4 regions of the Microbispora sp. NBRC 16548 genome follow, and region 3 is predicted to be linked to each of the others. Evidence: riboswitches for the same ligand, from Rfam matches in the RefSeq annotation. Region 3 holds a riboswitch; each other region holds the start of a gene.

Region 1 (6,944 bases), on a different contig from region 3:
GCTGCTGGATGCTCATGTGGCGGGCACCCCGACCTTCGTGCCCTCGGCGAGCCCGGCGCCGGTGATCTCGACCATGCCGCTGCCGAAGGCGCCGAGCTCGACCGGGACCACGCGGGTGGACGCGCCCTCGACCACCTCGACGCCGAAGCCGCCCTCGCGCAGGGCCAGCAGCGCCTCCACGGGCACGGCCAGCACGTTCTCGCGCCGCTCGCTGACCAGCTCCACCTCGACCGGGGCCTTGTCGAGGCGGGTCTTCGGGGTCGTGCCCAAGGTGATGTCGACGTCGATGGTGCTGCCCTCGTCCTGGCCCTGCCCGGAGGAGACGGCCTCGGCCACCGTGCCGACCGCGGTGATCTTCCCGGTGACCCGCTCGCCGCCGGGCAGTTCCACGGTGACCTTGGCGCCCTTCCTGGCCAGCGACTGGTCGTCGGTGGACAGGTCGACGTGCACCAGCCGCCGTACGCCCGACACGGTGAGGGCCGGACGTCCGGGCGTGGTCCTGTCGCCGACCTCGACCTTGGCGTCGGTCACCCGGGCGGCGGCGGGCAGGAAGACCACCTGGGAGGCGTCCACCTGCCCGGTCTCGGGCAGCCCGGCGTCGTCCTGCCACTCCTTGACGGCCACGTAGGTGGCGTAGCTGAAGTGGTCGTCCACGGTCAGGTCGTCGCCGTAGCCGAGGACCTTGAGGTTGCGTTCGAGCTGCTCGACGTCCGGGCCGTCGTCGACGCCCTGTCGCAGTGGGCGGTACAGCGGCAGCGATCCGTACATGAGGACCACCGGCCTGCGGTCGACCCTGAGCAGCGGGCGGCCGCGCCGGACGACCGCGCCCTCGGCGGGCGCCCAGGTCACGGTGCCGGAGGCGTCGGTGCTCACCTGCCGCTCGCCGGAGTAGGTCAGCGACCCCTCCACGGTCTTGGTGTCGACGAGGTCCTGACGGGTGATCGACGCGGTGGCGGGCACCGGGGGCGGGGACGGCTCGGCCGCGCCTGCGCCGTCGCCGCCCGCCATGGCGACGGCCGTTCCCGCGGCGGCCAGGGCGAGGACGCCGGCGCCCGCGATCACCAGGCCCTTCCTCACGGCTTCCTCCCCGGCGCGTACTCCTCGCAGTCCTTCTGCGCCTTTTCCATCGCCTTCTCCTGGCCCGGCTTGAGCTTGATCTGGATCCCCTGTCCGGGGGCCGGGTCGGCGATGTCGATGCCGTGCTCGCGCATGCACTGGGCGAACTTGACCATCCGGTCGCGCGCCTCGGGGTCGTCGCCGCCGAGCTTGTCGCCGACCGCGTCCTTCATGAAGTGCTGGCAGGCCTGCATGGCCTTCTGCATCGCGGCCTCGTCGCCCTTCTTGCCCATGATTCGGACGCGGCCGTCGGGACCGGGGTCGGGCACGTCCACGCCGTGCTCGCGCATGCACTGGGCGAACTTGAGCTGGGCCTCCTGGCGGTCCACCGTGGCCGACGCCGACGGCCTGGCCGTCGCGCCGTCCGCGGTGCCCGGCCTGGCGCCGCCCGCGCTGGCGATCCCGTCGTCCGCGGGAGCCGCGCCGCACCCGGCCAGTGCCAGTGCCAGCCCGAGTGCCGGGCCCAGGGCGCGCAGCGGTCGTAAGCGCATGAGTCGTTCCTCCTCTGTCGCTCCTTCTCATCCAGGGCGTTCACCCGGGACGGAGCCCAACTTCAGCGGAGGCGGTGCTAAACGCGGATAAGCGAGATCCGCTTATGCACGGCTAACACCGCGTACGCCACTCTCGGAGCCGAGCGGGAGGTTGGGATGCGGGTGCTCGTGGTCGAGGACGAGGAACAGCTGGCCGACGCCCTCGCCCGAGGGCTGCGGCTGCACGCGATCGCGGTGGACGTGGCCTACGACGGTCAGGAGGCGCTTGAGCTGGCCGCCTACGTCGACTACGACGTGGTCGTGCTCGACCGCGACCTGCCCGAGGTGCACGGCGACGAGGTGTGCCGGGAACTGGTCACGGCCAGCGGGACCGGCCGCATCCTCATGCTGACGGCGGCCGGGCGGGTGCGGGACCGGGTCGGGGGTCTGTCCCTGGGCGCCGACGACTACCTGGTCAAGCCGTTCGCGTTCGCCGAGCTGGTGGCCCGGATCCGGGCGCTGGCCCGGCGCTCGCCCCGGGTGGTGCCGCCCGTGCTGGAGCGAGCCGGGATCCGGCTCGACCCCGCCCGCCGTACGGTGGTGCGCGACGGGCGGGAGGTGGCGCTGGGCCGCAAGGAGTTCGACGTGCTGCGCGAGCTCATGTGTGCCGGCGGAGGGCTGGTGACCTCGGCCCGGCTGCGCGCGAACGTGTGGGACGAGCACGCCGACGCCGGCACGGGCGTGCTGCGCGTCACGATCACCTCGCTGCGCCGCAAGCTGGGCGAGCCCGCGGTGATCGAGAACGTGCCGGGCCGGGGGTACCGGCTGTGACCCGCGTCCTGTCCCCGTGGAGCAGGCTCGGCCTGCGCATGCGGCTCACCCTGCTGTACGGCGGGCTGTTCTTCCTGGCGGGGTCGGTGCTGCTGTGGTTCACCCACCTGCTGACCGCGCGGGCGCTCAACCAGCGGTTCGTGGTGGCGGTGGCGTCGAAGGTGACCGGTGCCCCCCAAACCGTGTTCGGGGACAGGCTGCCCGACAGCGACATGCTCGCGCAGCGGGTGCGCACCAACGTCGAGCAGGGGGCGGCCGACGTGCTCACCGACGTGCTCAGGTCGTCGGTGATCGTCATGGTCCTGGTGGGGGTCGTCGCGGTGGTGCTGGGCTACCTGGTGGCCGACCGCGCGCTGCGCCCGCTGGACCGGGTGACCGAGACCGCGCAGCGGCTGTCGGAGAGCACGCTGCACGAGCGGATCGGGCTGCGCGGGCCGCAGGACGAGGTCAAGCGGCTCGCCGACACCTTCGACGCGATGCTCGACCGGCTGCACGGGGTGTTCGACGCCCAGCGCCGGTTCATCGCCAACGCCTCCCACGAGCTGCGCACCCCGCTGGCGGTCAACCGTACGGTCCTGGAGGTGTCGCTGGAGGAGCCGGCGGCGTCGGAGGACCTCAAGGCGCTGGCCCGCACGCTGCTCGGCACCAATGCGAGGTACGAGCGGCTGATCGAGGGCCTTCTCATGCTGGCGCAGTCGGAGCAGGAGCTGGCGGCCCGCAAGCCGGTCGACCTGCGGCAGGTCGTCCGTACGGCGATGGAGCAGATCGACCTGCAGCCGCGCCGCAGGAAGGTGGTCGTCCACGAGGACCTGTGCCCGGCGGTCGCGCACGGCGACCCGCTGTTCCTCGAACGCTGCCTGGTCAACCTGCTGGAGAACGCGATCAAGTACAACGTGCGGGACGGGGAGGTCTGGGTCCGGTTGCGGGAGGAGGAGGCCGGGGTGAGCGTGACGGTGGAGAACACCGGGCCCCTGGTCCCGCCGTACGAGGTGGACGACCTGTTCGAGCCGTTCCGCCGGCTCGGCGGCGACCGCGTCCGCTCCGCCCGGGGGGCGGGGCTGGGCCTGTCCATCGTCCGGGCCATCGCCGTGGCGCACGGCGGCGAGGTGGAGGCGCTCGCCCGGCCGGAGGGCGGCCTGACGGTGACCGTACGCCTGCCCGGGTGAGCCCGGATTTTCCTGACGCCGGTGATCGCGGCGCGCCCGCTACCCGTCCGCGCCAGGTTCGCTGCCTACTGTCCAGTAAAATCTGAGTTGTTCTAACTTGACCGGTTTGACCTGGTCTATTACGTTTTAGGCAGCTCAGGGCGCACTTGCTCATCTCAATGGTCAAGAAGCCCTCCTCAGACCGACGCGGCCGGCCGATCCCGGCCTGCCGCCCGGCCGCCGAGTCCGCGTCCGCGCGGAGCCGGGGACCCACCTCTCCTGGGGTGAATCGGCATGCGTGCCGTAGGGCGACTTCCAGCCCGAACCCGTCAGCTAACCCGGTAGGCGGCATGGAAGTAAGGGAGTACGCCCCACCATGCACGTCCTCAACACCTGTCTTCGCGCTGCCCTCGCGGGCGGGGCACTGGCCTCGGCGGTGCTGATCGCGTCGCCGGCCGCGCACGCGGACAACCCGGCCACCGGCAAGGGCCCGGCGGCCGCGAAGTCCATGTCCGAGATCGCCTCCACGCTGCCCAAGGTCAGCGCGACCGACGTGCTGACCCTGGCCAGGAGCCAGGTCGGGATCAGCGAGAACGCCAACGGCGGCGGGACCAAGTTCCAGCAGTGGTACATGTCCACTCCCCGCGCCCGCGAGACGCTCGCCCGCGACGGCGGCACGCTCAAGGGCTACCTGAACGCGGCCTGGTGCGACATGTTCGTCTCGTGGGTGGGACAGCAGCTCGGCATCGGTCCGGTCATGGGCTCCGACGCCTACACCGTGGAGCACGCCCGCTGGTTCGCCGACCACGGCCGCTGGGGCCGCACGCCCAAGCCAGGCGCGGTGGTGTTCTTCAACTGGAACGGCAGCAAGGACATCGACGACGTCCAGCACGTCGGGTTCGTCGTCAAGGACAACGGCGACGGCACGATCCGGACAATCGAGGGCAACACCGGCGACGGCGGTGCCGTCGAGGCCCGCACCCGTCCCACCTGGCAGGTGGCCGGATATGGCTACCCGATGTATCCCGGGGACGCATCCGCCTCTGCCTCAGCCTCCTCCTGACGGACGACGGCCCCGAAGCGCGCCGGTGATCCCGGCGCGCTTCGCCGTCCCCGCCGAGAGCGTCCGGCTCCCGCCAAATTGACCTATATAAGCGTGAGCTGCGAGCCTGGCGGCATGCACGCGTTCGACGTCCTCGGCGATCCGGTGCGCCGCCGGATCCTGGAACTGCTCGCCGAGGGAGAGCGCTCCGCCGGGGAGATCGGCGCGATCGTGCAGGAGGAGTTCGGGATCTCCCAGCCCGGGGTGTCCCAGCACCTGCGCGTGCTGCGGGAAAGCGGCTTCGCGACGGTCCGGGCCGAGGGCACCCGGCGCCTGTACGCCGTCGACCCCGCGCCGCTGCGCGAGGTCGACACCTGGCTCGACCACTTCCGCCGCTTCTGGAACCAGCGCCTGGACGCCCTGGGCACCGAACTCGCCCGCGGCAGGCGGGAGCGCCGCCTGCGGGACGACGCCCGTCCGTGAATCGTGCGTGGCCCGTGACGGGCCTTGGGACGAAACGCGAGTCCTTCGCAAGCTCGTCGGCAACGACGGAACGTTGACCGCCACCCCGGCCCAGCCCGGGACGTTCATCCACTGGGGCGACTGGGACATCAGGATCGGAGACGACGTTCTAGCCGTGCCCGACACCTATCGCACCGTTAGTCAGCCGCGCCGAGAGTAGTCGGCATCTGTCAGGTGGCGAGGCGGGTGATCGCGGCGACCGACCGGTCCACGTCCGCCTCGGTCGTGGTGGCGTTCGACACCGAGATCCGCATCAGCCGCCGTCCCCGCCAGGTCGTGCCGCCCGCCCAGCAGGTGCCGTCCGCCTGCACCGCCGCGACCACCCTGTCGGTGCGCGCGTCGTCGCCGAAGCCCACCAGCACCTGGTTGAGGACCACCTCGTTGGCCACCTCGAACCCGGCGGAGGCCAGGCCCTCGGCGAACCGGCGGGCAAGGGCGCAGCAGCGGCCGACCAGTGCCGCGACCCCGTCCCGGCCCAGTTCCCGCAGTCCCGCCCACACGGCGAACCCGCGGGCCCGGCGCGAGGATTCGGCGGTGAGGTCCGCTCCCACCGGGACGCCGCCCGAACCGACCAGGTAAGGGGCGGCGTAGGACATCGCCGCCGTGTGCACGGCGGGCCGGGCGCAGAACGCGAAGCCCGAGTCGTACGGGAGGTTCAGCCATTTGTGGCCGTCGCAGGCCCACGAGTCCGCCAGTTCCAGCCCGTCGACCAGATGCCGGGTCGCAGGGCTCGCCGCGGCCCACAGCCCGAACGCCCCGTCGACGTGCACCCATCCACCATGCCGGCGAACCAGTTCACACGCCTCCCGCAGCCGGTCGCAGGCGCCGGTGTTCACGTTGCCGGCCTGGAGGCACACGATGGCGGGGCCCGGGGAGCCGGCTCGCAGCACATCCCGCAGCGCCTCGGGGTCGATGGCACCGTTCGGCCCGGCGGGCACCGGCTCCACCACGTCCGTCCCGAGCCCGAGCAGGCGCAGCGACCGGTCGATGGTCCCGTGCCGCTCCTCCCCCGCGATCACCCGGATCGGCGGCGCTCCGAGCAGCCCGCGCCGTTCCACGTCCCAGCCCGCGTCCGCCAGCACCTGATGCCGGGCGGCGGCGAGCCCGACGGTGTTGGCCGCTTGGCCGCCCGTGACGAAACCGACCGACGCCGACGGCGGGATCCCCAGCAGCTCCTTCAGCCAGGCGCCGGCGGCGGCCTCGGCCGCGATGGCCGCCGGCGACGTGACGGCGTTGGTCGCGATCTGGTCCCAACCGGCCGCGAGGATGTCGGCCGCGGTCGCGGCCGGCGTCGCGCCGCCGACCACGAACCCGAAGTATCGCGGGCCGGCGCTCGCGACCAGGCCGGGCTCGGCCGCGGCGAGCAGGTCCGTCAGGACCTGCTCCGGCGAGGAAGGGGCCGAGGGCAACGGGCCGGAGAACGCGTCGGTCAACGCCTTCTGATCGACCGGCACTCCGACCGGCCGCTCGGGCAACGAGCTCCGGTAAGCGGCCGCGTGGTCGGCGGCCGAGCGGAACAGACGGCTCAGTTCCTCCACCGACGCACCTTATCCCGTTATGCCCCAGCCCCCCTTATCCCCGGAGCCCGTCTGCCAGGACCTCTGCGGCCCGCGCCCCGGCGGCCGTCCTCGACGGCCTGGCTCAGGCGCCGACGTAGGCCGCGAGGTGCTGGCCGGTGAGGGTGGAGCGGGCGGCGACGAGGTCGGCTGGCGTGCCCTCGAAGACGATCCGGCCGCCGTCGTGACCGGCGCCGGGACCGAGGTCGACGATCCAGTCGGCGTGCGCCATGACCGCCTGGTGGTGCTCGATCACGATGAC
Region 2 (6,944 bases), on a different contig from region 3:
CAGGTCGGCGCCCCTCGGCACGAACCACTCCGCCCCGAAGCCCCGCACCAGCGGCTCGTCGCCGGACGCCGCGACCGCCGCGACCCTGAGCCCCCGCGCCACGGCCAGCTCCACGAGATAGCCGCCGAGGCCGCCGGCCGCTCCCGTGACGAGCAGCGTCTCGCCCTCGGCGAGCCCGGCGAGGTCGAGCGCCTGGACGGCGGTGAGCGCGTTCAGCGGCAGCGTCGACGCCTCGGGCGCGGCCACCCCGGCGGGCGCGGGCGCGACCGCCGTCTCGTCCAGCACCACCAGGTCCGCCTGGGCCTTGAGCGGGTCCGTCAGCCGGTCCGACAGCCCGATGACCTGATCCCCCGGACGTACGCCCGTCACTCCCGGGCCGGTCCGATCGACCACGCCCGCCACGTCCCAGCCGAGTGCGTACGTCTCCTGGTGCGGCATGAGTTTGTTGTCGGCGAGGGCGCCCGCGGCCGTGAGCAGGTCGACGGGGTTCACCGCCGCCGCCTCGACCCTGATCCGCACCTGCCCCGGCCCCGGCTCCGGCTCCGCCACATCGACGACCCGTACGGCTCCGTCTCGCGCCACCAGTGCTCTCATGAGTTCCTCCTTGCGGTATGGCAAGGAGCGTATGAAGAGCTACTCTCTCCCGGTAAGAAGGCACCTGAAAGTGCGTATGGGAGGAGAAGGGAAGACGATGGCCACTCAGACGGCGGCCGAGCGGCGCGAGGACGCGCGTCAGCGCTACAACGCCTACGTCGCGACCTGCCCGTCGCGGAAGCTGCTCGACACGCTCAGCGACAAGTGGGTGAGCCTGGCGCTCACCGCGCTCGCCGGCGGCCCGCTCCGCTACAGCGAGCTGGCGAGGACGATCGCCGGCGTCAGCCAGAAGATGCTCACGCAGACGCTGCGGACGATGGAACGCGACGGCCTGGTCTCCCGCGCGGTCACCCCCTCGGTGCCGGTCCGGGTCGATTACCGGCTCACGCCCCTGGGCGAGGACCTCATGCCGCTGCTGGAGGCGATCAAGCGCTGGGCCGAGATCCACATGGAGGATGTCGAGGCGGCCCGGGAGGCGTACGACCGATGCTCCGACTCCGAACCTTGACGACCTTCCGGGGAGGCGTTTACCTTCCCTGAAGGGTGGGCCGACGAAGCATCGTCGTGGGGGAGGGCGGACGATGGGTATTCCCGAGGTCGTCTACCGAGGTGACAGTCTCGCCTCGGACCTTGATCGTGCCGGTCTCACCGAAGAGGATCTACTTCTTCTCGCGGAGCTGGCCAAGGGCGTGACCGCCGACCGGGTGGGTCGCAGTCTCGACGTCAGCGGACGCACCGTGCGGCGTCGGCTGCGGTGCATCTGCGACCGGATCGGCGTCGCGACCGCGATCGAGGCCGTCGCCTGGGCGGCACGCCGCCGCCTCATCTGACCGCCTTCGCTCTGCGGGGGAAGGGCCCGGCGCCCTCTGCGGAGGAGGGGCTCAGTCGGCGACGCGCACCGCTCCCGCGAACGGCCGTCCGGCGATCTTCGCGATGTGGACGACGTCTCCCGTCTGCGGCGCGTGGATCATGTAGCCATTGCCGATGTAGATGCCCACGTGATGCAGGTCGGGGTAGAAGAACACCAGGTCGCCGGGTCGGAGCTGGTCACGGGGGATGTGCGTGCCGGCCGTCCACTGGTCGCCCGTGTAGTGGGGCAGGCTGATGCCGACGGACTGGTAGGCCGCCATGACCAGGCCGGAGCAGTCGAAGGAGCCGGGCCCCTCGGCGCCCCACACGTACGGCTTGAGCTGCTGCCTGAGGGCCCAGCGCGCCGCCTGGGCGGCCTTGCCGTCACCGATGATGGGGAACGACGTCCTCGTCCGCGTCTCGCGGCCGATCGTCTGGGAGACCTGCCGATAGAGGCTGCTCTCGGTCTTCTTGATCAGCTTTGTGATCTTGTCGCGCCGCGAGTCGAGGCCGCTGAGGAGCTTCTTGACCTCGGCCTGCCGCGCGGAGGCGCTCTCCCTGGCCCGTGCGGCGGCGTCCATGGCCTTGGTGACCTCGGCGACCTCCTGGCTCTGCTGCAGCTCCAGCGCGTACGTCGTGGAGGCCTGGTCCAGGTAGCGCCGGGGGTCGGCGTCGCTGTCGATGAGCACGAGCGCGTTGCCGAGCCCGTTGGTCATGTAGGAGTGCTGCGCGAGAGCGCTCGCCTTCTGCCGGCGGACCTCGAGCTCGGCCTCGCTCTTGGCGAGGTTCTTCTTGGCGAGGTCGGCGGACCGCTCGGCCGCCTTCAGGCGCACGCGCTCGCCGTTGTACTGCTCGCTGAGGGTCTCGATCTCGGTGTAGAGGTTCTCGACCTGCGCCGTGAGTTCCTTGAGGCTCGGCTTGGGGTCGGCGGTGGCGCGGACCACCGGGGCGCCGAACGTGATCGCGCTGATCGCGACGCCGACGAACGCCAGACGGCGGATGGCACCCGGACCGGCCGTGCCGGATCCGGACCGTCGGCCACGGGCGTGCCTGCCCGCCGGCCGTCCTCCACGCGTGCGCAACCGAGCTCCTCTCCCACGTGTGCTCCGCGGCGGGCCCGTCGTCGGGACGGGGCCGTACGGCGGAGCACTTCTGAGCGCCTACCGGGTTAGCTGACGGGTTCGGGCCGGAGTAGCCCTACCTTGGTGGATTCACCCCTTGACGATCTGAGATCGAACCGATCCTGATCCTGCAGTTGGGTCCCCGGCTCCCCTTCGCACTCGGTGCTTCGAAGATTCGGCGCCCGGTCGCCGTGAGCGCTCACGATGACCGGCATCGTCGCTGGACGATAGTGCACGGCGAGTTCTTGCTCAACCAGAACTCCGAAACCCGTCTACGTTTGACAACCAAATGATCACGGTCGGGTCACGAGCTCGGTAGTGATGCGTCCGCGTTCACGTGTGTTTGGAGCGATCCGAGAGTTTCGATGTGCGGCTCGGACGGCTGGAAAAAGTGGGACGAACCTGGATGGTCGCCTCAGGGTGCGGGCGTGCATCCGTCCGTATCCTGGCGGCTACGGACGGTCAAACCTCATGTCAGTTGTGGCGTTTGGGAATGACCGTTATCCGTGGGGGACGCTCCGTGCCGACCGCGTGGGATCGGCCGCGTGGGATCGGCCGCGCTCCGGCTAGGCTGGCCGGTCATGGAGCAGGTCGCCGCGCAGACATCCAGTGAGTCGGGTGCCACGGCCGTGACGGTGCGCCGGGCCAGGACGCCGGACGTCCGGGCGATCCGGCGCCTCGTCGACGCGTACTCGGGTGTCGGTCCCCGCCTGCTCAAGAAGAGCACGGTCACGCTGTACGAGGACGTCCAGGAGTTCTGGGTGGCCGAGACGGACGGGCAGGTCGTCGGCTGCGGCGCGCTGCACGTGCTGTGGGAGGACCTGGCCGAGATCAGAACGGTTGCGGTGGACCCCGCGGCGCGCCGCGGAGGCATCGGCCATCGAATCGTCGGCGCGCTCATCGAGACCGCCAGGGACCTCGGCGTGCGGAGGGTCTTCTGCCTCACGTTCGCGGTGGAGTTCTTCGCCAGGCACGGCTTCAGGCCCATCCAGGGCACCCCGGTCTCCCAGGAGGTGTACGCGGAACTGCTCGCGTCGTACGACGAGGGTGTCGCCGAGTTTCTCGACCTGGAGCACGTCAAGCCGAACACGCTGGGGAACACCCGGATGTTGCTGCACCTCGACCGCCATTGATCACGATTGATGAGCATTGATCGATGATCTTGACGGTGGTTGTCGACTACTGCAAAGGTGACTGTTGATACACCTGTCGCTACTTTTGGCAATATCAGCGTGTGCTACAGACGTTCGGCGCATGCGTCTTCGAAACGAGGTGACACGGTGAGCACCGGACAGCCGCCGTACCCCCAGGACGAGTCGGACGGAACGCCACCGCCGCCATCGAACTCCGGGTACAACACGGACAGACAGCCCCAGGACTACGACCCCGACGTCACGGTCGTCAGCTACCGCCACTCGGGACAGCACACGGGCCCGCAGCAGCCGCCCGGCCACGACCCCGCGCAGGGCGGCTACGGCCAGCAGCAGGGCTACGCCGCCCAGCAGGGGTACGGTCAGCCGGCTCCGCAGCAGCAGGGCTATGGCCAGGAGGCCGCCCAGCAGCAGGGCTACGGGCAGCAGCAGTACGGCCAGCAGAGCTATGGCGCCCAGCAGGGTCAGCAGGGATACGGCCAGACCGGCCCGCAGCAGGGTTACGCCCAGCAGGGTTATGGCCAGACCGGCCCGCAGCAGGGCTACGGCGCCCAGCAGGGCCAGCAGCAGTACGGCCAGCAGGGCTACGGCGCGCAGCAGGGCCAGCAGCAGCAGTATGGCCAGCCGTCCCAGGGCGGCTACGGCCAGCAGACCGGCCCCCAGGACTACGGCCAGCAGCAGGGCTACGGGCAGCAGCAGGGTTACGGCCAGACCGGCCCGCAGCAGGGCTATGGCGCCCAGCAGAGCCAGCAGCAGAGCCAGCCGCAGGGCTACGGCCAGCAGTCCGGTTACGGGCAGCAGCAGTACGGCCAGCAGGGCTACGGCGCCCAGCAGGGCCAGCAGCAGTACGGCCAGGATCAGTACGGCCAGGATCAGTACGGGCAGCAGCAGTACGCCCAGCCGAGCTCCCCGCAGGGGTACGGCCAGCAGCCCGGTTACGGGCAGCAGCAGTACGGCCAGCAGGGCTATGGTCAGCCCGGCTTCGGCCAGCCGTACGGGGCCGCGGGGCCGGTTCCGCCCGGCGCCCCGGCCCCGCTCGCGGAGTGGTGGCAGCGCCTCGTCGCCCGCATCATCGACGGCGTGATCGTCGGCATTCCCTTAGCGATCATCACGTTCGTGATCACGGGGATCGTCGTCACCAACGCGAGCATCGACATCACGAGCGGGGTTTACAACCCCGGAAGCGGTTACTTCCTGGCGTCACTGCTCACGGCGATCCTGGGCGGCCTCGTCATGGTCGTCTATGAATTCCTCATGCTGCGGGCGCAGGGGCAGACGCTCGGCAAGAAAGTCATGGGCATCAAGGTCGTTCAGGTCGGCGGCACTCTCGACGCGGGCGGGCTTCCCCAGGACGCCGCGCTCAAGCGCGCCGGCGTGCTCTACGGTTTCGAGTTCCTGCAGTGGATTCCCGTTATCAGCTACCTCGCGAGCATCGCCTCTCTTCTGAACGTGCTGTGGCTGTTGTGGGACAAGCCGTTGCATCAGGCGCTGCATGACAAGGTCGCCAACACCGTGGTGGTCAAGGTCAAGTAACGACGACGGACGGGGTCGATGGAACGGACCATCGGCCCCGTTTTTCTATGGGTCGCTATGGCCGCGTCCGCACCGTCCGCTCACCCGGCTGTGACGGAAAATCCTTGCGGGGCCTCCCGGGCATGCCATGCTTGGGTTCACCGTCCCGAGAGGTGCCCAATGACCGCGAGACCGCCCCCGGCGCCAATCCTTAAGACTCACCCCCGCCGTCCCCCGGGTCATATCCGTCCACGGGCGGCTTAAGGAACCGTCAGGGGCGCTTATGGGGCCGTATGGAGCAGCACAGGGCCTTATGGCGCTCCCGGAAGCCCACCCGCTCTACCCGGCCGCAGGCGGCGTCCGCGGAATGCGGGGATCGTTTGGCCGTGGGAAACTCTGGCGCCGCGGCCGCCCGGGCCGTCCACGTGATTGTGCCCCCGCTCCTTTTTTCGATCTTCAGACCACCTGCCTGTCGATCTTGATGGAACCGGCCGGTCCTCTCTTTTTACGAGGCTTCCAGGCGGTGGCGATCTGGTTGCGCGTATATCCCACGAGGCGTGCGGGTCGTACGAGAAGGCTGCCGGGCCCCTTGTGAAGATCCGGCCGCCGTGACGCGGGCTCCTCGTTTCAGCCGAGCTCTTCAACGGCCGTACGTCCCCGGTCCGGCCTTTTCCGCAGGACGTGTTTGCCACTTCACACTTGTCCGCCCGTGCCTGTTCGTCCTGGTCGGCAAGCCGCTCACCTGCGGCTACGGCGTGCGCCGGGCAGAACCGGGAGGCGTGCGGCCCCGCCGCCCGCCGTCGCCGGGGAAGCGCGCAAGCGGCTGAAACGGCGGGACGGCCCAGGATCGGTGACCGCCGGGGTCGGCATTCTGGGTACGATTTCGAGTGCATCCGGTAAGGCCGCTGGAGAGACGAGGATTACCCCAGCCCTCCAGGGGCACCCCGGAAGGCGCGCCTGGTCCCTCCCGGCGCTATGGTCGTATCAGGGCGCCCGGCCCGGCAAGAGGCCGGCAGCCTTGCCACGTCCTCGGAATTTCCTCGGGTGCACCTAATGACACCCCCGGCACGAGCGAGGCAGAATGACAGAGGTATTGTCCGCCTTGATACCTTCCGTGGTCGTCGCCGGCGCGGTCGTCTACGGCATCGTAAAGTTGGTACGTTCCGACGCGGCGGGCCTCCGCACGGCACGGGAGCCACGCGAGAAGTCACCGGACTCAGAGGTTCCTGAGAATCCGCAATCATGAATTGTCAGCCAGGGGAAACCGGGTATATGTTTGGCTGACGAATCAAACTATGGGCTGCGAAAGGATTGCCGGATGGCCAAGCACACGCAGGTGATTCTCATCGACGATCTCGATGGCGGCGAGGCCAATGAGACGGTCACCTTCGCGATTGACGGCACGTCATATGAGATTGACCTGAGCGACGGCAACGCGAAGCGGCTTCGCGAGGCCCTGTCGCCTTTCGTCGGCAGCGCGCGGCGCGCGGACAGCGGGCAGGCCCGTGGGCGCCGTCGTGGCGGTGCGGGCGGTGGGGGCCAGCGAGCCATGACCCGCGAGAAGAGCGCGGAGATCCGTGCCTGGGCGAAGGCTCACGGACACCCCGTGAGCGAGCGCGGCCGCATTGCCGCCTCGATCGTCCAGGCGTACGAGGACGCGCACTAGGTCGTGACCCTTAGATCTCCTGCCTGCCGCGGTCGCCCGGGCGGCGCCTCG
Region 3 (6,944 bases):
TACCTCCGGCAGGGAGTGGAAGGCGTGCAGGTCGTCGAGGTCGGCCTCGGTGAAGGGGCGCAGGACCAGCCGGGGGGTCGTGATCGGGTACGGCGGGGTGAACACGCCGCCAAGCGTAAGGACAGGGACCGGGCGCGCGCCAACGGGTCGTGCCTCCCCGCCCCGCCGGTGCGGGGCACGGTGACAGATCTTGAACGCGACATGGACACGGTGCGACGGCCGTACCCTTGAAAGAAGACAAGAACAAGGGAGTGTCTCGCAGATCTTGCCGTGTGAGGGCGGTTCGGTGGGCGCGCCGCGAGGCCAGGGCCTCGCGGGCGGCGGGCATCGGGGACGTTCTCGCACTCGGGGGCGACAGCACCGCGAGGCGCCGCCGGGGCGACCGCAGTGGGCAGAAGATCTGTAGGACACGACCGAGGAGCGACGAGATGAGTTCAGCCGGAGAAGGCCTGTCTCGTCCGTTGCCAGAGCAGGTCCGTTTACACGTGGTGGAGGTCGCGGCGCAGGTGCTGGGCTCGATGCCCGCCGCGGCCGTGCCGCCGCCGTTGCGCAACATCGCCAAGTTCGACCCGCGCAAGCGCGCCCGCCTGGGCAGCGCGCCGATCGCGGCCCAGCTGGAGAACGACAAGGAGTTCCGCGAGCGGGTGGCCGAGACGGTGGAGACCGCCTGGCCCGAGCTCGTGGCGAGCCTGGCCGAGGGCACCGTGCCCCCCGCGGCCGAGCCGGTGCTGGTCGCGGCGGCGGCGTACCTGACCCGCCCGCCCGGCTGGCCGGACCTGGTCGAGCAGGCGCGGACCGACCTGGAGCAGGCCGCCGCCGCGGGCACCCAGCGGGAACAGGCGGAGACGCGGCTGCGCGAGCAGCTCGCGGCGCAGCGTGCCTCCGCCAAGGAGGAGATCGACCGGGTGCGCGAGCAGCTCAAGGCGGCCCGGGCGGAGAACTCCGACCTGCGGCGCAAGCTGCACGACGCCCGCGAGCGGGTCAGGGCCGCCGAGGCCAGGGCGGCCGAGCTGGAGGCAGAGACGGCCGAGGCGCGGGCCAGGGCCGCGAGCGCCAACGGCGCGGCCGAGACCGAGCTGCGCAGGCTCAGGGAGCGCCTGGCGGACGCCGAGCGCCAGCTGGAGGCCAGCCGCAGGGCCGCCCGTGAGGGCCGCAGCATCGAGGACGCCCGGGTGCGGGTGCTGCTGGACGCGCTCCAGGACGCCGCCGCCGGGCTGCGCAAGGAGCTCGGCCTGCCCACGACGATCAGCAGGCCGGCCGACTACGTGAACGCGGTGCTGCCGGGCGAGCCGGGCGTGACGGCCGTGCCCGCGCGGGCGCTGGCCAACGACGATCCCCAGCTCCTCGACCAGCTCCTCGCCATCCCTCATCTGCATCTGATCGTCGACGGCTACAACGTGACCAAGACCGGTTACCCGTCGCTGACCCTCGCCGACCAGCGGGCCCGGTTGCTGACCGGGCTCGGCGGTCTCGCCGTGCAGACGCGGGCGGAGGTGACGTGCGTGTTCGACGGCGCCGAGCTGAACGGGCCCGTCCAGGTGTCCGCGCCGCGCGGGGTGCGGGTGATGTTCAGCGCGCCCGGGGAGATCGCCGACGACCTCATCCGCACGCTGGTGCGGGCGGAGCCGCCGGGCCGGGCCATCGCCGTGGTCTCCTCCGACCGGGAGGTGGCCGAGTCGGTGCGCCGCATGGGTGCCCGGCCGGTGCCCTCGCTCCTGTTGCTGCGCCGTCTCGGCCGGAGCTGAAGCGCCGTACGCGCGCTCCGGACCGGCGTCGTCACGGTGAGTGATGACTGCCGCGAATACCTGCGAATAGGTTGAAGCATCAAGATCGCCTAGATAGAGTCGCGCCGCAGGTTTCGTTGATCTAAGAGGTTGATCCTCAAGGGGGCTCAGTGCGAGGGCGTGTGCCGGTGGCCGCCGGTCTGGCCGCCGTGGTCCTGCTGACGCCGATGGCGGGCGCGCAGGCGGATCCGAAGCCCACAGTCGCGCAGGCCAAGGCGAAGCTGAGCAAGCTCAACGAGCAGGCCGACACGCTCGTGGACCGCTACAACGCGGCCAACGAGAAGTGGAAGAAGGCGAAGCAGAAGTACCTCGCGATCAACGACGACTACAAGAAGCAGAACGTCCGGGTCGAGGCGCTGCGCTCCGGGCTGGTCTCGATGGCCGTCAGCAGCTACCAGGTCGGCGAGATGGGGTCGTGGGGCGGCGTCTTCTACAGCTCCAACCCCGATGCCATGCTCAGCGGCCTCGCCACGCTCAACCACATGTCGGCCGAGCGGGCCGGGCGGCTCAGGGAGTACGAGGGCGCCATCAAGGACCTCAAGGACCGCCGCGACCAGAGCAAGGCGGTGTACAAGGAGGCCACCGACGTCAGGGGCGAGCTCGCCGACGAGAAGGACAAGGTCGACAAGCTCGTCCGTGAGCAGATGAAGCTGCTGCGCTCGCTCGGGACGTACAACCCCGGCAACCCCAACAGCGCAGGCGTCGTCTATGCCGGGCCGGCGTCCGGCAACGCGCTGTCGGCCCTCCAGTTCGCCTACAAGCAGGTCGGCAAGCCCTACCGTTACGGGGGCACCGGACCGGCCTCCTGGGACTGCTCGGGGCTCGTGCAGGCCGCGTGGGCGGCGGCGGGCGTGACGCTGCCCCGGACCAGCTACGAACAGTGGGCCTGGGGCGCGAGCCGCAGGGTCTCGCTGGACGAGCTCCAGCCGGGCGACCTGCTCTGGCACGCCGGGTACGGGCACGTCGGCATCTACGCCGGCGACGGGAAGGTCGTCCATGCCCCCCAGACCGGCGATGTTGTGAAGATTGTCACACTCGCCGAGTATCACGCGATCGGAGCTGTGCGCCCCTGAGGGCCCGGCCATGTTTGTGATCTCTGTGCCTTTTGTGGCTTCTGTGACCCGATTTAGTCGTTGTTGCCGAGATTGTGAGCAGAGTCACACTTAGCCGTTTGCGGTGCGGGTAAGCTGCGCTTTCTTCTCGGCGGCCTTCGTTATCCGATCTTTATCCGGCGGGAAGGCTTTGCCGAACGCGGCGGGACCTCGGTAGCTTCTGGGCCGCGGCGAGCACACCTCGCCGCGGCGCACCCGGTCGGCCGGCCGGGGCGCGCAGTCATCCACCGTCATCGGCGTCCTCCATCACCCTCCCCTTCGCGGGATCCCCCGGCGCCGGTGGCCTGCCGAGTCCGTGCAGTCAGGAGGCACGGAGCCGGGGAACCATCGACCTTCACGCGAAGGTCCGGGGTGAATCGGCGCATCGCGCGCCGTAGGGCGACTTCCCCGCCCGAACCCGTCAGCTAACCCGGTAGGCGTGAGCGGAAGACCCGAGGAGAGATCCTGTCTACCACCCCCGCTAGTCTGTCCCGTCTTGCCCGAATTGCCCTTGGTGGTGCCGCTTTGACGGCGTCCGTAGGGGTCGCCGGAGCACATCCGGCGGCGGCCGACACGGTGACGGTCACGGTCGTCAAGACGGCCACAGCGACGAAGACGGCCACGAAGACGGGCACCGCGACGAGCGCGAAAACCGCCGCCCGCAAGGCCGCCGCGAAGAAGCAGACCAAGAAGCACACCGCCAAGCGGAAGATCAGCAGGGCCTCGCTCCAGCGGGTCAAGGCCCAGCGCGCGGTGAAGGCCGCGGAGAAGCAGATCGGCGACCCCTACCGCTACGGAGCAACGGGACCGGGCGCGTTCGACTGCTCGGGCCTCGTCCAGTACGCCTGGCGCAAGGCGGGCGTACGGCTGCCGCGCACGACGTGGTCCATCCGCGGCGCGGTCAGGAAGAAGGTGTCCTGGGGACACTTCGAGCCCGGTGACCTGATCTTCACCAGCGGCGGCGGCCACGTCGGCATGTACGTCGGGCACGGCAGGATGATCCACGCTCCGCACACCGGCACGCGGGTCCGGATCGACAAGCTGGACGCCTACCGGAGGAGCACCTTCGTGGGTGCCGTCCGTCCCGGCGTCTGACGGGCACCGGTCACCAGCCCCCTCGACCGGCGCCGTCCTCGCGGCCCCGTCCACCTCGCCGAGGTGGACGGGGCCGTGGCACGTGCTGGTTACCATGCACGGCGTGACTGTCACGAGCGCCGTGCCCGGGGGCGTGCCGGGCGCGCGCGCCGAGGCCGATCGGCGCCGGCCTGAGGTTCCGCCTCACGGGTTCCGTCCCCGCCGGATCGCGGCCGTGGCCGCCGCCCTGGCCGCGCTGCTCGCCGGGCCCGCCGCCGCGGCCCCGCCCGACCCGCTGCTTCCGCTGCGACTGGACGCCCGGGCCGCCGTGCGGGAGCACCCGGGCATGTGGACCGGTGCCTCCGTCGCCCGCGGCGAGCGCGCCGTCGTCGTCGGGTCGCCACGGCCGCTGGTCGCCGAGATCGCCGCGCTGGCCGATCGCGCGGGCCGCACGGTCACGAGGATCTGGGGCGGGTACGGCGGCGCGGTGGTGCTCGTGCCGCGCACCGAGGAGCAGGCCGCCGTGCTGGCCGAGCCGGCGAAGGTGGACGGCCTGGCGGCCGTCGCCACCGGCGGCCGCGTGATCGTGCAGCCGGCGGCGTTCGCCCGCCTGTCCGCGACCGGCCGCCTGGTCGTCGTGACCCATGAGCTGACGCACGTCGCGACCGCCGGTCCCCGCGCGGTGCCGATGTGGCTCATGGAAGGCTTCGCCGATTATGTGGGCTACCTGGACAGCGGACTGCCGGTCCGTACGGTCGCCGCCGAACTGGCCGCCGACGTGGCCGCCGGGAGGCCGGCGCTGAACGGCCTGCCCGGGCCCGCCGACTTCGCCGCCAGGCCCGCGCAGGCGTACGAGGAGGCGTGGCTCGCCTGCCGCTACGTCGCGGCCCGGTTCGGCGAGCGGAGGCTGGTCGCCCTCTACCGCGCCGCGCTGCGCGAGGGGATCGGCGCCGCGCTGCGGGAGGTTCTCGGGCTGTCCGCCGACGGCCTGACCCGCGAATGGCGGTCGTACGCGCGCGAGCAGCTCGCCCGGTCCTGATCTCCGCAGGGCGCCGGATCTCCATGAGGTGCGGGTGCGACCGCGGCTGCGACAATGCGTTCTCGGGCGGCGCGGGCGGACCGCGCGACCACGCCGGCAGCGGGGGTGAGGATGACGAAGCGGACGCTGATCGTCACGAACGACTTCCCGCCCAGACCGGGCGGCATCCAGGCGTTCGTGCACGGCCTCGCCTCGCGCAGGCCGCCCGGCTCCGTGGTCGTGTACGCCCCGCGCTGGAAGGGGTGTGAGGAGTTCGACGCCCGCCAGCCGTACGAGGTGGTCCGTCATCCCTCCTCGCTGATGCTGCCGACGCGCTCGGTGGCGAGGAGGGCGGCGGCGCTGGTCGAGGACGGCGCCACCGTCGTCTTCGGGGCGGCGGCGCCGCTGGGGCTGCTCGCTCCCGTCCTGCGCGCCGCGGGCGCGGGCCGGATCGTCATGCTCACCCACGGGCACGAGGCGTCGTGGGCCCGCCTGCCGGGCGCGCGCGCCCTGCTGCGCCGCATCGGCGCGGGGGCCGACGTCGTGACCTACCTCGGCGAGTACACCCGCCGCCGGATCGCCCGGGTCGTCCCCGCCTCCAGGCTCGTACGGCTCGCGCCCGGCGTGGACACCGCCGCCTTCCACCCGGGGGCCGGCGGCGACCGGGTCCGCGCGTCCCTCGGCCTGGGCGACCGGCCGGTGGTCGTGTGCGTCTCCCGGCTGGTGCCGCGCAAGGGCCAGGACGTGCTGCTGCGGGCCTGGCCGCTCGTCCTGCGGCGGATTCCCGGCGCGGTCCTGCTCCTTGTCGGCGGCGGCCCCTTACGGCGGTCGCTGGAGCGGACGGCCGCCCGGGCCGGCCTGCGCGGCTCGGTGGTCGTCACCGGGTCCGTCCCCTGGGCGTCCCTCCCGGCCTACTACGACGCGGGCGACGTGTTCGCCATGCCGTGCCGCAGCAGGTTCGGGGGGCTCGACGTCGAGGGCCTCGGCATCGTCTACCTGGAGGCGTCGGCCACCGGGCTGCCGGTGGTCGCGGGCTCCTCCGGAGGCGCCCCCGACGCCGTACGGCACGGCGAGACGGGCCTGGTGGTCGACGGCACGTCGCACACGGCGGTGGCCGGCGCGCTGTGCGACCTGCTGGGCGACTCGGCCCGCGCCCGTGAGATGGGCGAGCGGGGCCGGGCCTGGATCGAGGAGGAGTGGCGCTGGGACCTCGTCGCGGCCCGGTTCGCCGCGCTGTTGTGACGGAAGGCCGCCTCAGCCGGTGAACACCTCCACGAGGAGGAGGCCGTTCACCGCGCAGATCACACCAGCGACGACGGCGCCGGCGACGGTGGTGAGGCGGCGGTTGACGAGATCGCCCATCAGCTTCCTGCTGCCGGTGAACGCCACGAGCGGGACCAGGGCGAACGGGATGCCGAAGGACAGCGCGACCTGGCTCAGCACGAGCGCCCGCGTGGGATCCACCCCGGCGGCCAGGACCGCCATGGCCGGGATGATCGTGACCAGCCGGCGCGCCAGGAGCGGCACGCGGCGGCGCAGGAACCCCGCCATGATCACCTGCCCGGCGTAGGTCCCCACGCTGGAGGAGGCCAGGCCTGAGGCGAGCAGGGCGAGCGCGAACGCGACGGCCGCCCCGGGGCCGAGGACCTGCCCGAGACCGGCGTGGATGGCCTGCAGGCTGCCGGGATCGCCGCCGCCGAACGTGACGGCGGCCACGGTCAGCATCGCCATGTTCACCAGCCCGGCGGTGCCGAGGGCGACGGCGATGTCCATCCTGCTGGCGCGCACGGCCTCCCGGCGACCGCCGTCCGCGCCCTGGCGCTGGGTGAGGGCCGAGTGCAGGTAGACGACGTGGGGCATGACGGTCGCCCCGATGATCCCGGTGGCCGGCAGCAGGCTGTCGGTCCCGGCCAGGCGGGGCACGAAGCCGCCCGCCACACCCGCGAGGGACCCCGACAGCAGCACCTGGTAGGCGAA
Region 4 (6,944 bases), on a different contig from region 3:
ACGTCGTGGCCGAGAACCTGTGGGCCCCCGAGCTGCTGTCCGGCCGTACGGTCGCCGAGGTGGGGGACGCCTTCGAGGGCGACGTGCTCGGCGAGGACCCGCTCAAGGCGTTCGAGGCCTCCGCGCAGGGCGCCGTCCAGGCGGTGTACGCCGAGGGCGCCCTGACCAGCGTGACCCACCTGTCCTTCGGCGACGTGCCGGGCGAGGAGTACATCACCGAGCTGTTCGCGGACGCGCTGATCCACACCTGGGACCTGGCACGTGCCATCGGCGGGCCGGAACGGCTCGACCCCGAACTCGTCGCCTCCTGCTCGGAATGGTTCGAGAAGGCGCGGGAGGACTACCGCGAGGCGGGGGTGATCGGGGATGAGCGAGGCGTTCCGGCCGGCGCCGACCAGCAGACTCATCTGCTCGCCGCCTGGGGCAGGAACCCGTAGGTCCTATCGCAGCGCCTACCGCACAGGTCCTGTCGCAGGGCTACCGCACGGCCCTATCGCAGGGCTACCGCCCTGTGGGCCGCCTGCCGTGGTTGGCCTTCTTCTTCTTGCGTGCCTTGGACTTGCGTGCGCGCCTGCCCATCACGACCGCCTTCCGTCGAGTACGGCTTTCGCTCACTGTCCTCCCCCGGACCGCCGGCGGCAAGTACCCGGACCCCAACTCAACATGTCTCCACGTGCGTGGGGCATAATTTGTTTGAATCTGTTGACAGGAGTGGTGGATGCTGGCCCAGCAACGGCAGCAGGCGATCCTGGAGAGGGTACGCAGAACCGGCGGGGTGCGCGTCGCGCAGCTCGTGCGCGACCTCGGGGTCTCGGACATGACGATCCGCCGCGACCTGGAGGTCCTCGCGGAACGCGGCCTGATCGTCAAGGTGCACGGCGGGGCGACCGCCACCGGCACCGGCTCGACGGAGGAGCCGGGCTTCGCGGCCAAGTCGGTGCGACAGCAGGCCGAGAAGGAGGCCATCGCCCGCCGAGCCGCCATGCTCGTACGGCCGGGCAGCTCCGTCGCCCTTTCGGCCGGGACCACGACCTGGACACTGGCCCACCACCTGGTGGACGTGCCCGAGCTGACCGTGATCACCAACTCCGTCCAGGTGGCCGACGTCTTCCATCGGGCGGGACGGCCCGACCAGACCGTGGTGCTGGTGGGAGGCGTGCGCACGCCCTCCGACGCGCTGGTCGGCCCGGTGGCCGTGGCGGCCGTCCGCTCCCTGAACGTCGACACGCTCATGCTCGGCGTGCACGGCATGAGCGTCCGGGCCGGTTACACCACGCCGAACCTGCTGGAGGCGGAGACCGACCGCGCCCTCGTCGCGGCCGCCCAGCAGCTCGTGGTCCTGGCCGACCACACCAAGTGGGGGACGATCGGCATCAGCACGATCGCCGCCCTCGGCGAGGCCGGCGTGGTCGTGAGCGACGTCGGCCTGCCGGAGGAGGCGCGCGCCGCGCTTTCGGAGCACGCAGGCGAGCTCCTCCTCGCCGATCCGTCCGGGGAGACCGAGCTGGAGACCGCACTGTGACGCCGGACCTCTGCAGGAAGCCCGCTGTGCCCCCGGACATCTGGAAGCCCGCTGTGACCCGGGAAACCGCACCGTGAAGCTGGAGACCGCTCTGTGAAGCGCACCATCACCCATCTCGCCGACGGCCGTGAGCTGATCTATTTCGACCGGCGCGACGACGCCGATCACAGCGCCATCGACACCAGGGACCTGCCGCCACGTCCGCTCGCCTCCGAGTTGCGCTACGACCCCCTGATGGACGAGTGGGTGGCCGTGGCCCGGCACCGCCAGACGCGCACCCACCTGCCGTCCGCCGATGAGTGCCCGCTCTGCCCGGGCCATCCCGGCTCGGAGATCCCCTCGCCGTACGAGGTGGCGGTGTTCGAGAACCGCTTCCCGTCGTTCAGCTTCAACACCGGTGCGTACGAGCAGGTGGGCGGGCTGAGCGAGGTGCGGCCGGGGATCGGGCGCTGTGAGGTCGTCTGCTTCACCTCCGACCACGACGCGTCGTTCAGTTCACTGGGCGACGAGCATGCCGAGCTGGTCGTCGAGGCGTGGGCCGACCGTACGGCCGAGCTGTCCTCGCTGCCCGGCGTGGAGCAGGTCTTCTGCTTCGAGAACCGCGGCGCCGAGATCGGCATCACGCTGCCGCACCCCCACGGCCAGATCTACGCCTATCCGTACGTCACGCCGCGTACGCGGCAGATGCTGGACGCCGCCGCCCGCCATCAGGGCGGCAACCTGTTCGCGGACGTCCTGGCCGCAGAGCGGAAGGGCCCCCGGGTGGTGGCCGCCAACGAGCACTGGACGGCCTTCGTCCCGGCCGCCGCGCGCTACCCGTTCGAGGTGCACGTCTACCCGCACCGTCAGGTGCCCGACATCCCCGCGCTGTCGCCCGAGGAACGGGCCGCCTTCGCGCCGCTCTACATCGAGGTGCTGCGCCGCCTGGACGGGCTGTTCGGTGTCGTCATGCCGTACGTCGCTGCCTGGCACCAGGCCCCGGTCGCCTACCGGCGCGACCTCGCCTACCTCCACCTGCAGCTCTTCACGATCCGGCGCGCGCCGAACAAGCTGAAGTACCTCGCCGGATCGGAGTCGGCCATGGGCGCGTTCGTCAACGACGTGCTGCCTGAGGAGGCGGCCCGGATGCTTCGCGAAGCGATAACGGCTTGATCTCCGGTTGGTTGCGACTTTGGTGGCAGCCACGGTTTCTTTACCACTAGTATCCCTGACACCGGCCGTCACAACCGGTACGCCTAATCCCGGGCGCCCCGCCCGGGAGCCGGGGACCCAATCACGCACCTGGGGTCAAGGCAGTGGCCTGCCCGGGCTTCTCCAGCCCGAACCCGTCAGCTAACCCGGTCGGCAGATGGAGAGGAGTGGGCTCTGCCCCGCGCGTTCCCCCTGGCTGTCGGCGTGCTCGCCTCGGCCGTCCTCGTGTTCGGCACGGCCGCGCCTGGTGCCGCCGATCCCAAACCGACGGAGAAGCAGCTCAAGAAGGAGCTGTCGGACCTGCGGAAGAAGGTCGACCGGTTGATCGGCGACTACAACGCCAAACGCGTCGCCCTCGCCAAGGCCCGCGTGGAGGAGAAGGCGGCCCGAGGCCGGCTGGCCAAGGCGGAGGCCGACTACGAGGCCGCCAGCGACGCCGTACGGCAGCTGGCCGGGCTGCGCTACCAGACCGAGAGCGCGATGGCGCTGCCCGACATGAACACCGCCGCGCTGAACTACCAGCTCAAGGAGGAGCAGGCCGCCAGGCTCGCACACTTCGACCAGGTCCGCGCCGAACGGCAGCGGGCCGCGGACGCCGCCAAGACTCTGACCGGGCAGCTGAAGACGCAGGCCGCCGAGGTCGCCGGACAGCGCGAGGACGCCGAGGATCTCATCGACGAGATCAAGGACAAGCTCGACGCGCTGATCCCGATCGCGCCGGGAAAGCGCGGGGGCGGGTCGTGGGCGCCGGAGCTGCCCAGCGGCTCCGACAACATCACGCCCCGGATGCGGCTCACCCGCAGCGAGGTCGAAAAGAACTTCGACCTGCGGTTTCCGGTCGGCTGCTACCGCGCGGAGAACAGCGGCGAGCACCCCCTCGGGCGCGCCTGCGACTTCATGATGAGCTCGGGCGGCGCCATGCCCTCGCCCGAGATGAAGGCGCTCGGCGACAGCCTGGCCGCCTGGGCCATCAAGAACGGGCCGAAGCTGGGCGTGATGTACGTGATCTGGCAGCAGCGCATCTACAACCTCGGCCATCCGGGCTGGCGGACCATGTCCGACCGCGGCGGAATCACCGCCAACCACTACGACCACGTGCACATCTCGATGTACTAGGCCCGCAAGCCGCCTGCCTGCATGTTCGGTCTCGACATTTTCGAACGCGGCGTACTCACCGAACGTGACGAGGTCAGGGCAGCATGACCGGTCATACTGAACGCCCGCTGCTCTTCCTCGACGTCGACGGACCGCTTCTCCCCTTCGGCGAGGACCCGCAACGCGCACCGCGGGGCACTACACCGGACTCGCGCTTGGCGCGGCTCACCTCCGAGATGGGGAGTCGGCTGGCAGCGCTGCCCTGCGAACTCGTCTGGGCGACGACCTGGGAAGAGGAGGCGAATGCCGAGATAGCACCCCGGATCGGGCTGCCGCGACTGCCTGTCGTGAGCTGGCCGGAGCCAGCCGACCAGCACAAACGTGAGGACCAATGGTTCGGGCTCTGCTGGAAGACCCGGACCCTGGTGAACTGGGCGGGCGGACGCCCGTTCGCCTGGGTCGACGATGAGATCACCGACGCCGATAGGGAGTGGGTCTCCGTACACCACAGCGGTCGGGCTCTCCTTCACCACGTGGAGTCATACAGGGGACTCGCCGACGAAGACTTCGCCGTCCTCGATCAATGGCTTCGAGCCTTTTGAATCACCCGCGGTCCACAGAATTCGACAATCGGAGTAGGTGGCCCTGGTCGAGATCTGGTCTAAAAACCGAACCTTGGGCTTTACAGCAGCGAAATACAGCAACGTCGGCTTACGCTGCCAGGCGCCACTGCGCCGTAACTGCCTCTACAGCAGGGCGGGGAGTTCCCTACCGTCGTGACTGGCTCCCATTTGCGAGCAGGCGCTCATTACGAGCGAGATGCCCGTTTGTGTAGCGTGCAATCCATGACTGCCGGACAACATCCCCGCCTGGCGGATGTGTTTCCCGACCTCACCGCTGAGATCATCTCTCTACTGCGGGAGGACGAGAACGACCCTCTTGCCGACACGGTTGAGGACCTGCTGTTCTACGGCGCGTGCACCTGTAGGTCCACGTGCACCAACCTCTTGACGGCCCCGCGAGGTTCCTCAGGTTGCTGGGTGGTGCAGTTGGAACGCAACGGTGAAGACGTCATCTGGCTGAGCTTGGACCCCACCGCGACGACGATCACGGACATCGAGGTTTGTGACGGACGTGACCTCGGTCCGGCAAGCCGCCGGCGGAGCGTCTCTCCGTGACGAACTGGGTGACGACGCTCGCGGACGATGGTGGGCACGTGGACGACGCTGGACGGCCCGGAAAGGTCAGGCACCCACGATGCCGCCGATACTGCCGGTGATGACCGTCGGCTCGTAGCCCGACGGCGGCGGGCTGGTCGGCCACGCCAGGAACATCCGCGCCCGCGAGGAGTGGTCCGTAGACGGCGGGTGGCGGGGCGGCCCGGCCGAAGCCGACGTCAAGACGGCAGAGTTCCTCTGACACCGGCGATGATCAATTCGAGGCCGTCGGGGAAGGCGCGGTCCCGGCGCTCTCTGGGCCAGCCGTCGACTCCGGTCTTGCGGGCCTGTTCTTCGATCGTGTAGCCGTTGACGTAGGCCAGGACCGTGTCCACGGCGATGGTGGCCGTGTCGGCGGGGACACCCGCGGCGATCAGGGCGGCGATGAGACGCCTGAAGGTGGCGACGGCCTCGTCGCCCGGGTGGTGGAAGCCGGATACGACCTGCGGGACCTGGTACGCAGCGCCGACATGAGTGGTGTGGGCCGCTCCAAGGTCCACGACCGCCCGATGCCGCCGTGGCAGGTGGGCCGCGTCACGCTGCTGGGCGACGCGGCCCACCTGACGCCGGCCAGCGGCGGGAACGGCGCCGGCACCGCGACGCTGGACGCCGTACGGCTGAGCGTGCGGCTGGCCGGGGTCGATCAGGGCCGGCGGGACCCGATCTCGGCTCTGGACGAATACCAGCACGACCTGCTGGAACGCGGGAACACGGCGGTGGAGGCCGGCAAGCGGGCGATGCGCCTGTTCGTCCCGGTTGTAGGCGCGCGATGAAGGATTCGCCGCGCACCGTGCGCGAACAGGTTCGTTCGGCCGACGGGACCGTGATCGGCTACCGCCGCAGTGGCCACGGCCCCGGGCTGATCCTCGTACACGGCGCGATGCTGGCGTCGCAGCACTTCACGAAGCTCGCCGCCGCCTTATCGACCTCGTTCACCGTCTATGTGCCCGACCGGCGCGGACGTGGGCTGAGCGGCCCTCACGGCGCCGACTTCAGCGTCACACGGGAGGTCGAAGACCTCCAGGCGCTCGTCACGGCGACCGGCGCGTCGCAGATCTTCGGCCTGAGCGCGGGCGCGCTCGTCACCCTGCATACGGCCCTGGTCACGCCCGCCCTTGACCGGATCGCCCTGTATGAGCCTCCGTTGTCTATCGGCGGCTCGGTGCCGACGGACTGGGTGGCGCGCTTCGACCGCGAGATCGCTGCGGGAGGATCCGCGTCCGCTCTGGTCACGGGGATGAAAGGCTTGGACGCCGAGCCGTCGTTGTTCACCAGGACCCCCCGCTTCGCCCTCGTGCCGCTCCTGGCGATCGGCGCGCGCCTGCAGGGCGACGGATCCCCCGATGAGGTGCCGGTCGAGGCGCTCATCCCGACACTGCGATTCGACGTACAGGTGATCAGGGAGACGGCCGACACGGTCATGGACTATGCGGCGCTCGATGCGCGGGTGCTGCTCCTCGGCGGTACGAAGAGCGCGGCGTACTTGCGTCTCGCGCTCCGGAAACTCTCCGAGGTGCTCCCGCACGCGCGAAGCGTCGACCTGCCGGGGGTCGGGCATTCGGGGCCGGAGGACGACGGAGCCCCGCTCGTCGTGGCCCGGGCTCTGCGTGAGTTCTTCGGCGCGCGATGACGGGCGCGCGATGACGGGCGCGCGATGACGGGCGGAGGCCGTCAACGGCACCCGCGCACCCGGCGGCACCGCACGTAGCCGGCAGTGGCGGCTGATCACCGGCCCACGTGACGACCCGGCACGGTACGCGGACCCGCCCGGCGGCCACGGGCGAATTCGCCGGTGGCCGCCGGCGGCGGGTGGCGGAGGTCAGAGCCCGTAGCTGGGGAAGAGGTTCGTCGTCGGCCAGGAGCCGACGGCGTTCGCCGCCTGGTGGAGCAGGGGGTCGATGTCGCCGTAGCCGAGGCCC

Evidence for each region. Region 3 has a riboswitch for cyclic di-AMP ahead of QSK36_RS14415 (C40 family peptidase). Riboswitches for the same ligand answer to the same signal wherever they lie in the genome.
Region 1: linked by a shared signal. The riboswitch ahead of QSK36_RS08580 (CHAP domain-containing protein) and the one ahead of QSK36_RS14415 (C40 family peptidase) in region 3 are both predicted to bind cyclic di-AMP.
Region 2: linked by a shared signal. The riboswitch ahead of QSK36_RS40075 (C40 family peptidase) and the one ahead of QSK36_RS14415 (C40 family peptidase) in region 3 are both predicted to bind cyclic di-AMP.
Region 4: linked by a shared signal. The riboswitch ahead of QSK36_RS33385 (coiled-coil domain-containing protein) and the one ahead of QSK36_RS14415 (C40 family peptidase) in region 3 are both predicted to bind cyclic di-AMP.

The regions. Positions count from the first base shown of each region.
Region 1 covers NZ_BSSF01000003.1:159,612-166,555, reverse strand. Annotated here, with positions in the region: gene QSK36_RS08605 (ABC transporter ATP-binding protein) at 1-16, opposite strand, end outside; gene QSK36_RS08600 (efflux RND transporter periplasmic adaptor subunit) at 13-1,077, opposite strand; gene QSK36_RS08595 (hypothetical protein) at 1,074-1,607, opposite strand; gene QSK36_RS08590 (response regulator transcription factor) at 1,764-2,417, shown strand; gene QSK36_RS08585 (sensor histidine kinase) at 2,414-3,583, shown strand; cyclic di-AMP (ydaO/yuaA leader) riboswitch at 3,791-3,924, shown strand; gene QSK36_RS08580 (CHAP domain-containing protein) at 3,939-4,625, shown strand; gene QSK36_RS08575 (ArsR/SmtB family transcription factor) at 4,740-5,087, shown strand; gene QSK36_RS08570 (pyridoxal phosphate-dependent decarboxylase family protein) at 5,297-6,664, opposite strand; gene QSK36_RS08565 (ATP-binding cassette domain-containing protein) at 6,768-6,944, opposite strand, start outside.
Region 2 covers NZ_BSSF01000026.1:662-7,605, reverse strand. Annotated here, with positions in the region: gene QSK36_RS40090 (NADP-dependent oxidoreductase) at 1-594, opposite strand, end outside; gene QSK36_RS40085 (winged helix-turn-helix transcriptional regulator) at 692-1,102, shown strand; gene QSK36_RS40080 (helix-turn-helix domain-containing protein) at 1,176-1,424, shown strand; gene QSK36_RS40075 (C40 family peptidase) at 1,476-2,525, opposite strand; cyclic di-AMP (ydaO/yuaA leader) riboswitch at 2,586-2,739, opposite strand; gene QSK36_RS40070 (amino-acid N-acetyltransferase) at 3,146-3,697, shown strand; gene QSK36_RS40065 (RDD family protein) at 3,845-5,248, shown strand; gene QSK36_RS40060 (histone-like nucleoid-structuring protein Lsr2) at 6,546-6,893, shown strand.
Region 3 covers NZ_BSSF01000005.1:26,073-33,016, reverse strand. Annotated here, with positions in the region: gene QSK36_RS14435 (GNAT family N-acetyltransferase) at 1-105, opposite strand, end outside; gene QSK36_RS14430 (NYN domain-containing protein) at 429-1,745, shown strand; gene QSK36_RS14425 (C40 family peptidase) at 1,895-2,857, shown strand; gene QSK36_RS14420 (hypothetical protein) at 2,948-3,130, opposite strand; cyclic di-AMP (ydaO/yuaA leader) riboswitch at 3,172-3,326, shown strand; gene QSK36_RS14415 (C40 family peptidase) at 3,401-3,970, shown strand; gene QSK36_RS14410 (gluzincin family metallopeptidase) at 4,074-4,988, shown strand; gene QSK36_RS14405 (glycosyltransferase family 4 protein) at 5,100-6,209, shown strand; gene QSK36_RS14400 (Nramp family divalent metal transporter) at 6,222-6,944, opposite strand, start outside.
Region 4 covers NZ_BSSF01000015.1:17,315-24,258, forward strand. Annotated here, with positions in the region: gene QSK36_RS33370 (TIGR03086 family metal-binding protein) at 1-437, shown strand, start outside; gene QSK36_RS43765 (50S ribosomal protein bL37) at 502-819, opposite strand; gene QSK36_RS33375 (DeoR/GlpR family DNA-binding transcription regulator) at 719-1,522, shown strand; gene galT (galactose-1-phosphate uridylyltransferase) at 1,616-2,674, shown strand; cyclic di-AMP (ydaO/yuaA leader) riboswitch at 2,745-2,883, shown strand; gene QSK36_RS33385 (coiled-coil domain-containing protein) at 2,918-3,829, shown strand; gene QSK36_RS33390 (HAD domain-containing protein) at 3,913-4,410, shown strand; gene QSK36_RS33395 (hypothetical protein) at 4,654-4,986, shown strand; gene QSK36_RS33400 (hypothetical protein) at 5,053-5,208, opposite strand; gene QSK36_RS33405 (TetR/AcrR family transcriptional regulator C-terminal domain-containing protein) at 5,205-5,525, opposite strand; gene QSK36_RS33410 (FAD-dependent oxidoreductase) at 5,496-5,798, shown strand; gene QSK36_RS33415 (alpha/beta fold hydrolase) at 5,816-6,655, shown strand; gene QSK36_RS33420 (serine hydrolase domain-containing protein) at 6,845-6,944, opposite strand, start outside.